4 regions of the Streptomyces sp. NPDC107471 genome follow, and region 1 is predicted to be linked to each of the others. Evidence: riboswitches for the same ligand, from Rfam matches in the RefSeq annotation. Region 1 holds a riboswitch; each other region holds the start of a gene.
The links. A riboswitch is a leader RNA that binds a small molecule or an ion and turns the genes downstream of it on or off. The one in region 1 is predicted to bind cyclic di-AMP.
Positions count from the first base shown of each region.

Region 2: another riboswitch for cyclic di-AMP. It lies ahead of ACZ66S_RS31490 (transglycosylase family protein); the one in region 1 lies ahead of ACZ66S_RS17510 (M23 family metallopeptidase).
Region 3: another riboswitch for cyclic di-AMP. It lies ahead of ACZ66S_RS21775 (C40 family peptidase); the one in region 1 lies ahead of ACZ66S_RS17510 (M23 family metallopeptidase).
Region 4: another riboswitch for cyclic di-AMP. It lies ahead of ACZ66S_RS08810 (transglycosylase SLT domain-containing protein); the one in region 1 lies ahead of ACZ66S_RS17510 (M23 family metallopeptidase).

Region 1 is NZ_JBVJPC010000005.1:17,381-19,570, reverse strand. Features, by position in the region: gene ACZ66S_RS17520 (hypothetical protein) at 1-117, opposite strand, end outside; tRNA gene ACZ66S_RS17515 (tRNA-Met) at 237-310, shown strand; cyclic di-AMP (ydaO/yuaA leader) riboswitch at 636-793, shown strand; gene ACZ66S_RS17510 (M23 family metallopeptidase) at 805-1,830, shown strand; gene ACZ66S_RS17505 (PrsW family intramembrane metalloprotease) at 1,961-2,190, opposite strand, start outside.
Region 2 is NZ_JBVJPC010000010.1:261,482-263,671, forward strand. Features, by position in the region: gene ACZ66S_RS31485 (transglycosylase family protein) at 1-520, shown strand, start outside; cyclic di-AMP (ydaO/yuaA leader) riboswitch at 726-903, shown strand; gene ACZ66S_RS31490 (transglycosylase family protein) at 908-1,591, shown strand; gene eno (phosphopyruvate hydratase) at 1,888-2,190, shown strand, end outside.
Region 3 is NZ_JBVJPC010000006.1:130,472-132,661, reverse strand. Features, by position in the region: gene ACZ66S_RS21785 (ATP-dependent Clp protease proteolytic subunit) at 1-251, shown strand, start outside; gene ACZ66S_RS21780 (hypothetical protein) at 259-564, shown strand; cyclic di-AMP (ydaO/yuaA leader) riboswitch at 978-1,111, shown strand; gene ACZ66S_RS21775 (C40 family peptidase) at 1,115-1,588, shown strand; gene ACZ66S_RS21770 (hypothetical protein) at 1,683-2,190, shown strand, end outside; gene ACZ66S_RS21765 (ATP-binding protein) at 2,167-2,190, opposite strand, start outside.
Region 4 is NZ_JBVJPC010000002.1:850,441-852,630, forward strand. Features, by position in the region: gene ACZ66S_RS08805 (CocE/NonD family hydrolase) at 1-812, shown strand, start outside; cyclic di-AMP (ydaO/yuaA leader) riboswitch at 1,082-1,256, shown strand; gene ACZ66S_RS08810 (transglycosylase SLT domain-containing protein) at 1,260-1,742, shown strand; gene ACZ66S_RS08815 (HAD family hydrolase) at 1,746-2,190, opposite strand, start outside.

The DNA of each region.
Region 1 (2,190 bases):
GTGCACCGCCAGGCGGATGCTGCCGTTGCCGAACTCCGTCACCCGCAGGGTCCGGCCGCCGGAGAGCGGGACGTCCCGCTTCCCGATCTCCACCGGCCGCTCGTCGGCTGCCGCCATGACTCCTCCTCGTCTCCGTGAGGGCCGCCACGGTACGCCGCCCCGCGCGGCCGCCGGGCCCCCTGGAACAACCCTGGCGCGAAGCACCTCGCGGATGACGTATGCTGGTCACACAACGACGCGGGGTGGAGCAGCTCGGTAGCTCGCTGGGCTCATAACCCAGAGGTCGCAGGTTCAAATCCTGTCCCCGCTACTGAAGGCTCAGGGCCGGAATCCAGTGAATGGGTTCCGGCCCTGAGTGTTTTCCGCGTCCGCGGTCCTCCGTGCCAGGAGGCGCCGCGACGGCCTTCGTCACGTGGGGTGAGCGGATGAGCGCCCTCCGCATAACAACTGACACACCGTCAACATCCCTGTGTTGTCTGAGGCATGGTCAACTCGCCCGTTTTTCGCCGTTCATGGGCCGTAAGTCCAGCGGGGTTTCGTTAATGATCAAGCGGAACAGCTTGGAATCGGGCCCCCGGGTCTATTAACGTTCGATAACGCAGCGCGGTCGTCCCAGCCGTCACAAGAGACGGCTCCGTGCTCACGCGCCGAATTCCGCAAGGGAACCGGGGAACCACCACCTTGGGGTGAATCGCTCGTAGTCCGCCGTGGCAGCACGGTGGGTATACGCGCGTAGGAGACCTTCCTGCTCCGAACCCGTCAGCTAACCCGGTAGGCGAGAAGGAAGGAAAGGAGTGCGCCCACGTGGCGTCCAACCCGCCTGCCCCCGAGGCGCCGTACGTTCCGAGCGACACCCTCGTGTACGGCGGCTACCGTGCCGACGACGAGGCTCCGCTCGGCGAGTGGAACCCGACCGCGGACTCCCTCGCCCCCGTACGAGGCCGGCATCGCGTAGCCAAGCAGCGTGGCGGCGGATTCGCCCGTAGCTCCACCGTCCTGGGCGTCGGCGTCATAGCCGCGGTCAGCGCGGGCGGGATGGCCAGCGCCAACACCGGCAAGCCGCCGGTCTCCATCTCCATGCCGGACCTGCCCAACGTGGGCTCGCTCATCTCGGACGACTCCGACTCCGCCGCGGACGACACGAGCGCCTTCAGCAGCGTCGGCGCCACCACCGCCGACACCGCCGAGGGCACCTCGGACGCCGGCGAGGCACTGCGCTCGCGCATCCTGGCCCAGGCCGAGCTCCAGCAGGACCAGATCGACACCAAGGCCGCCCAGGCCGTCGCGGCCGCCGCCGAGAAGGAGGCCGACGCGGCCGCCGCCAAGGCGGAGAAGGAAGCCCAGGAGAAGGCCGCCGCCGCGAAGAAGAAGGCGGAGGAGGCGGCCGCGAAGAAGGCCGAGGCCGAGCGCCTCGCCGAGCTCGCCAAGCAGTACACGCTGCCGACCTCGTCGTACACCATCACCTCGACCTTCGGCCAGGCCGGCTCCCTGTGGTCCTCCGGCTACCACACGGGCCTCGACTTCGCCGCTCCCACGGGCACGCTCATCAAGGCGGTCCACAGCGGCACCATCACGGAGGCCGGCTGGGCCGGTTCCTACGGCTACCGCACGATCCTCACCCTCGACGACGGCACCGAGCTGTGGTTCTGCCACCAGTCCTCGATCAACGTCAGCGTCGGCCAGAAGGTCGCCACCGGTGACGTCATCGGCCGCGTGGGCGCCACCGGCAACGTGACCGGCGCGCACCTGCACCTGGAGGTCCACCCGGGCGGCTCCGCCGACGGGATCGACCCGATGGCGTGGCTGCGCGGCAAGGGCCTCACCCCCTGACGCTCCCCCCCCCCGCGAACTCCGACAGCCCTGACGACGTCCCCCCGACGCCAGGGCTGTCGGTGTGTCCGCAGCCTCCCCGCGGCCCGGCGCCCGCCGGCTCGGCTCAGGCACCGCCCTCGTACGACGGTCAGGTCCGGTACGGGTTGTAGGCGGGGTACGGCACCGCCGGGTGCACCCCGTGCACCGGATGCGCCGGGTGCCCGTGCTGCGCCGGCTGGGGCGGGTGGCCGTACACGCCGTACACCGGCCAGGGCGGCGCGGCCACCGGTACCGGGGGCGCGGTCATCCGGGCCGCGTGGTCCAGGGCGGGGCGTGCGATGTCCCGTCGGCGCCACAGTTCGTGCAGCAACTCCCGCT
Region 2 (2,190 bases), on a different contig from region 1:
TTCATCCGGTTCCTCCAACTCGTCGGACTCCGAGGAGTCCTCGGGTCTGCTCGACGCGCTGGACGGTTCGTCCGCGACGCCCTCGCCGTCGGCCACCCCCTCCGGCGGTGACAGTTCGGCCAAGCCGGACAAAAAGAACGGTTCGGAGTCCGAGGGTTCCGCCAAGCAGGACGCACAGCCTTCCGACAGCTCGCCCGTGTTGAGCGCAGAAGAGGACGAAGCGGACAAGTCGTGGCAGGAGGGCAGTTCTTCGGCCCTCGTCGACGTCGGCGCCCTGGGTTCCGGCAAGCACCGCGGCGACAGTGTCGTGGAGAACACGACGAAGAGCACGGCCTCCTCCTCGACCGGCCGGCACGCCGCCACCTACACGGTCCAGGAGGGCGACTCCCTCGCCTCCATCGCCGACTCCCTTGGCCTCGACGGCGGATGGCGCGCGCTCTACGCCGAGAACAGGGACCGCATCGGGGCCGACCCGAGCAACATCTCCGCCGGTCAGACGCTCGACACAGGGGCGGAATAGGGTCGAAAAGACCTGAAAAACAACGGGAGTTCACGTCACGCTTCGCGCCGAATGTCCACTTTGGTGAAAGTGTGGGATGAGTCTCAGAAGCCCTGATCGTCTTTGAAATTCCGCCGAGCGCGTGTCTACGGTCGTGACCGCTCGGCAACCCGAGCCCCGTCTGTCGCAACGCCGAATCCTGCCAGCGGCCGTACGGGAACAGTCGTCGCGTCAAGCGCCGTAGGCAGGAGCGGGGGACCCAAGGTAAGCGCCGGACCCAGCAGTTCACGCTGGACCGGCTAGGGGTGAAGCCGTGCAAGGAGCCGCAAGGCGCCGAGCGCGACCGGGCAACTCAACCGGCCCGAACCCGACAGCTCACCTCGCAGGCGTCGGTGAGGGGATCGATCCATGCTGTTTTCCGGCAAGGGCAAGCACCGCCGTCCGTCCAAGGCCACCCGCGTCGCCGCGCTCGCCGGCGTCACCGGTGTCGCCATCGCCGCCCCGCTGATGGCGGCCGGCAGCGCCTCCGCCGCCACCGCCTCCGAGTGGGACGCCGTCGCCCAGTGCGAGTCCGGCGGCAACTGGTCCATCAACACCGGCAACGGCTACTACGGCGGCCTGCAGTTCTCGGCCTCCACCTGGGCCGCGTACGGCGGCACGCAGTACGCCGCGCAGGCCAACCAGGCCAGCAAGGCCCAGCAGATCGCCGTCGCCGAGAAGGTCCTCGCCTCCCAGGGCAAGGGTGCCTGGCCGGTCTGCGGCACGGGCCTGTCCAGCGCCGCCTACAACGGCGGCAGCAGCAGCTCGTCCTCCTCCAGCAGCTCCTCGAACACGAGCAGCCGTTCGACCGAGGAGCAGAGCGCCTCGCGTTCGACCGAGCGTCCGGCCGCCAAGAAGACCGTCACCACGCCGACCGGCAAGAAGGTCAAGAAGGGCGACGGCGAGTACAAGGTCGTCAAGGGTGACACCCTCAGCTCGATCGCCGAGAAGCACAAGGTCAAGGGCGGCTGGCAGAAGCTGTTCAAGCTGAACAAGGACATCATCGACGATGCCGACTTCATCTTTCCGGGCCAGCAGCTCCACCTGAAGTGACACCTGGCTGAACCACAGTGCCCTCACAGGCGTGGTCCTCATACTGAAGACCTCGTGAGGGTCACCCCCCCCGTCCCCACGGGCTCCCCGCTCCGGTGCGTGTTCCCCCGTACGCACCGGGGCGGGGCTTTTTCATGCGCGGGTACCGGCCCGTCTTTGTTCAGTTCGGAAACAATTTACTCTCGGTTCTGTCCATGGGTCGGTCCACACGGTCGCCGATCCCCCCGAGCCGGTTAGGCTCGGTCTCGCAGAACCCACCGCGGTCCCGGCGGACCGTGTCACATCCCAAGAAGGAGATGCTCGTGCCGTCCATCGACGTCGTCGTAGCCCGGGAAATCCTGGACTCCCGAGGCAACCCCACGGTCGAGGTCGAGGTCGGCCTCGACGACGGCAGCACCGGTCGTGCCGCCGTTCCGTCCGGCGCCTCCACGGGCGCCTTCGAGGCCATCGAGCTGCGCGACGGTGACCCGAACCGCTACTACGGCAAGGGTGTCGAGAAGGCCGTCCTGGCCGTCATCGAGCAGATCGGCCCGGAGCTCGTCGGCTACGACGCCACCGAGCAGCGTCTGATCGACCAGGCGATGTTCGACCTGGACGCC
Region 3 (2,190 bases), on a different contig from region 1:
ACCAGCCCGCCCTGAGCGAGCCGGTGCAGGGACAGGCCAGTGATCTGGCCATCCAGGCCGACGAGTTGCTGCGGGTGCGGGGCCGCCTGGAGGAGCTGCTGGTCCGGCACACCGGGCGCAGCCCCGAGCAGGTGAGCGCGGACATCGAGCGGGAGACGATCCTGGACGCGCAGGGCGCCCTGGACCACGGCCTGGCGGACGCGATCGTCCCGAGCCGGAAGTCCTCGCGCACCACGCCGGGCGCGAGGTGAGCCGTCGATGGTGCCGGACCTTCCACCGCTGCCCGCGCTCACACGCGCCGAGGGCGAGCTGATCGACCGTTATCTCGACGTCGTCGACCTGCTGGGCCGGATCAACCCGGCCCGGCGCGAGGACACCTACGGCGGGCTGCGCGCGGCGCAGGCACTGGTGGCCAGGGCGGCCGAGCTGCGCGACGCGCTGGTGCTGATGCACGGCCGGGGTGAGCGCGAACTGCACGCCCAGACGCTGGCGAGGGCCCTGCGGGTGCTGGACGGCGAGCGGCGTACGGCCAGGGTCACCGTGCCCCCCGAGTCCGGCAATTGACGCATCGGCAGCGGTTCCGGACGCCGCGGTCTGACAGGGCGTCCGGAGCGCGTTTGAAACGGACCAAAAGACGTACCGCCATTTGCAGGAGGCGCGGCTCCTTTTTCAGGCCCGCCGAGGTTGCGCAACGCGCGTAGTTCAGGGAGGGAATGAGGAGTTTCTGTGCTGGTCGCGCGGTCTGTGGACCCCTCGACGCGCCCTCGTTGGTTCAGGTGTCCACCCGAACGGGTGAGTGGTGAGTAACAACACAAACCCCCGGTTCCGTTGGGTTTTTGGGACATCCGTGCGCCAAGATCCCTGACTGACGACAAGCCCCCGCCGCAGCGGCGGGGCGATCCGGGCGGACGCCGAGTCCTGCCGCCGCCCGGATGACCGGTCGACAGGAGTGGATCGGCAGGAGTGGAGGACCCAAGCACGACGGGTCGCCGGAACGGTCACGCCATGACCGGGCCGAGCATCCCTTGGGGTGAAGCCGCGTCAGCGGCCGGGCAACTTCGCCAGCCCGAATCCGACAGGTCATCCTTCACAGGCGGCTGACGAAGGGTTGCGCATGACTGCGCTCAATCGTGTCCCGTCGCTGATGGTCCGGGCCGGTACGGCCTCGGCCTTCGCCATCGCCGCCGTGGGCGGCTCCGTCGTGGTGCCGGGTGTCGCAGCAGACGCCGCCGCCGCGACGCCGGCGACGAAGGCGCTCAAGGTAGCGGCCTCCAAGAAGGGCTCGCCGTACAAGTACGGCGCCACCGGGCCCCGCCGCTTCGACTGCTCAGGGCTCACGCTGTACTCGTTCAAGAAGGCGGGCAAGAAGCTCCCGCGCACGGCGGCCCAGCAGTACAACAAGACCCGCCACATCGGCGTGGGCAGCCGCAAGGCCGGCGACCTGGTGTTCTTCCACTCGGGTTCGAACGTCTACCACGTCGGCATCTACGCCGGGAAGGGAAAGATCTGGCACGCCCCGAAGACCGGGGACGTGGTGAGGCTGCAGAAGATCTGGACGAAGAGCGTCTGGTACGGCCGGGTCAAGTGACGCCCCCGAGGGGACGGCGGCGACCTGACCTCCCGCCGTCCCCTCGGGTTTCCGCGGGCGCGTGACACGGGCTCAGGCGGTTGTCCGTACCCGTATGGCCGACCACCGCCCGTGCACCGCCCGCAACGAGACGCCGCTGGAGCGCGCCGACCGCAATTTCGGCGAGCTGCTCCAGAAGCGCGCCACGTACGTCACCACACCGCTCCTCGCAGTGGTCGCGGCGGCCCTCTTCACCGCGCCGGCCGCCCCGGTGAGACCCGCCCGTCGGACCAGCAGGGGGAGCAGCCACCACAGGCCCCGACACACCACCAGGGTCGCCGCGCCCGCGGCCACTCCGCCGGCCCGGCCGGTCGTCACGTCCACCACCAGCCTGCACCGCTCGCTGTTCCGACCCGGCGCCAAGGCCCGCATAGTGCAGGTCTCCTCCCGGCTCGCCGGAGCGCAGCGCGGCACCCTCGCACCCGGCTCCCCGGTCGACGGAGCGCGAGGTGATCAGGCCGCGTACCGCCGCCCGGCCGGGAGCCTCACCCCGCGAGCCGTCACCGCGCCTGCGCTGACCCCGGGTCACCTGTCGTCCGTCACGGCTCCTGCTGTCCCGCCGC
Region 4 (2,190 bases), on a different contig from region 1:
TGCTCGGGCGGCCGGGGGTGCGGCTCAGGGTGACCTCGGAGGTGTCGCGCGGGCAGGTCGTCGCCCGGCTCTGCGATGTCGCCCCGGACGGGTCGTCGACGCTCGTCACGCGGGGCGCGCTGAACCTGTCGGCCCGTCAGGGACGGGACCGGGCGGTGCCCTGGGAGCCGGGGGCCACCCAGGAGGTGGCCTTCGAGCTGAGCGGCGCCGGGCACGCCTTCCGGCCCGGCCATCGCATCCGGCTCGCGGTCTCCTCCGCGTACTGGCCGTGGATCTGGCCGCAGCCCGGCTCGCAGGCGGGGTTCACGCTGGAGCCGGCGGGGAGCTTCCTCGAACTGCCGGTACGCGCGCGTGACACGGACGCGGACATCGCCTTCGAGGAGCCGGAGCAGTCCGGGCCGCCCGGGGCCGCCCACGGCGCGGCCGCCGACGGATGGAGCCCCGCCACCCTGGACGAACCCCGCCCCGGCCTGCTGGTCGTCCGTGACGTGGCCAGGGGCGAGTGGCGGCTGGAGGCCGACCCCCGGAACGGCGGCACGCGCGTGTACCCCGACGGCCTGGAGTGCACCGAGGAAACGCTGGAGACGTACACGATCCACGAGCAGGACCCCCTGTCCGCCCGCACCCGCTCGGACTGGTCGATCCGGCTGCACCGCCCCGAGCTCGGCTGGGACACGACCGTGCGGACCCGTTCCGAGATCACCTGTGACGGGACAAACTTCGTCACCTCCGACGAGGTCGTGTGCACCGAGGGCGGCGAGGTGGTCTTCCACCGGACGTGGGAGAAGCACATCCCACGGACGGCCGGTTGAACACGAGTTGAGACTTCTTGACCGTTTTACCCCTCTTGCGCTCGGCTGTGACTTGGCCCACTTGGGCGGCCGGATCGGCGGACATCCGGAATCTTTCGATCCGCCTTTTCCCGTGCGCGAGTTGAAGCTTGGCCAATGCAAAGGATCAAGCGCCGCAAATGCCTCCGACCAAGGTCAATAGGCACCTCATGTGAATTCGCCACTTGTTCCGGACATGTGCTCTCGCATACGTTCCCGGCCTGTCGGGCGGACGCCGAATCCTGCCACCGCCCGTACACCCACCGAGAACCACGGCAGGAGCGGGGGAACCAGGTAAGTCGTCGTAACGGCTGTCTTCGGACATACCGGTACGGCTTGGGGTGAAGTCATGCCTTTCGCAGGCATGGCCGGGCAGCTCCCGCCCGAACCCGACAGCTCACCTCGCAGGCGACGGAGAGGAACTTCGCCATGCCCGCTGCCGCTCAGCACCGCCGTCCCCGCACCAGCCGTCTCGCCCGCAAGCTCGCCGTCGCCGGGACCGGAGTCGCCGTCCTGGCCCTGCCCCTCATCGGCGCGACCAGCGCGTCCGCGGCCACCCCGACCCTGCAGACCGCGACCACGCTCGGCTACCCCAACACCCTCGACGGCTGGATCCGGGCCTCCCTCGCCGTCATGGCGGAGCACGGCATCCCCGGCTCCTACGACGGCATCTACCGCAACGTCATCCGGGAGTCCTCCGGCAACCCCTACGCCATCAACAACTGGGACTCCAACGCAGCCGCCGGCACGCCCTCCAAGGGCCTGCTCCAGGTGATCGACCCGACCTTCACCGCCTACCACGTGGCCAACACCTCGTGGGACCCGTACGACCCGGTCGCGAACATCACCGCGGCCTGCAACTACGCGGCCCAGCGGTACGGCTCCATCGACAACGTGTACGGCGCCTACTAGGAACTACGCCCGCGGGAAGAGTCCTTCGAGGACGACGGCGATGCCGTCGTCCTCGTTCGACAAGGTCACCTCGTCGGCCACGGCCTTGAGTTCGGGGTGGGCGTTGGCCATCGCCACCCCGTGGGCCGCCCAGTCGAACATGGGGATGTCGTTGGGCATGTCCCCGAAGGCGATCGTCACCTCGGGCCCCAGTCCCAGGTGTTCGGCCGCGAGCGCGAGACCCGTCGCCTTCGTGACACCACATGGCTGGAGTTCGACGGTCCCGGGCCCCGACATGGTGACCGTCGCCAGCGAACCCACCACCGAACGCGCCGTGCCCGCCAACTCGTCGTCGGACAGGTAGGGGTGGCGCAGCAGCACCTTGCTGATCGGCTCGCACCACAGGTCGTCGCGCCGGCCGACCCGCACCGCGGGCAGCGTCGGATGGGGCATCAGATAGCCCGGCTCG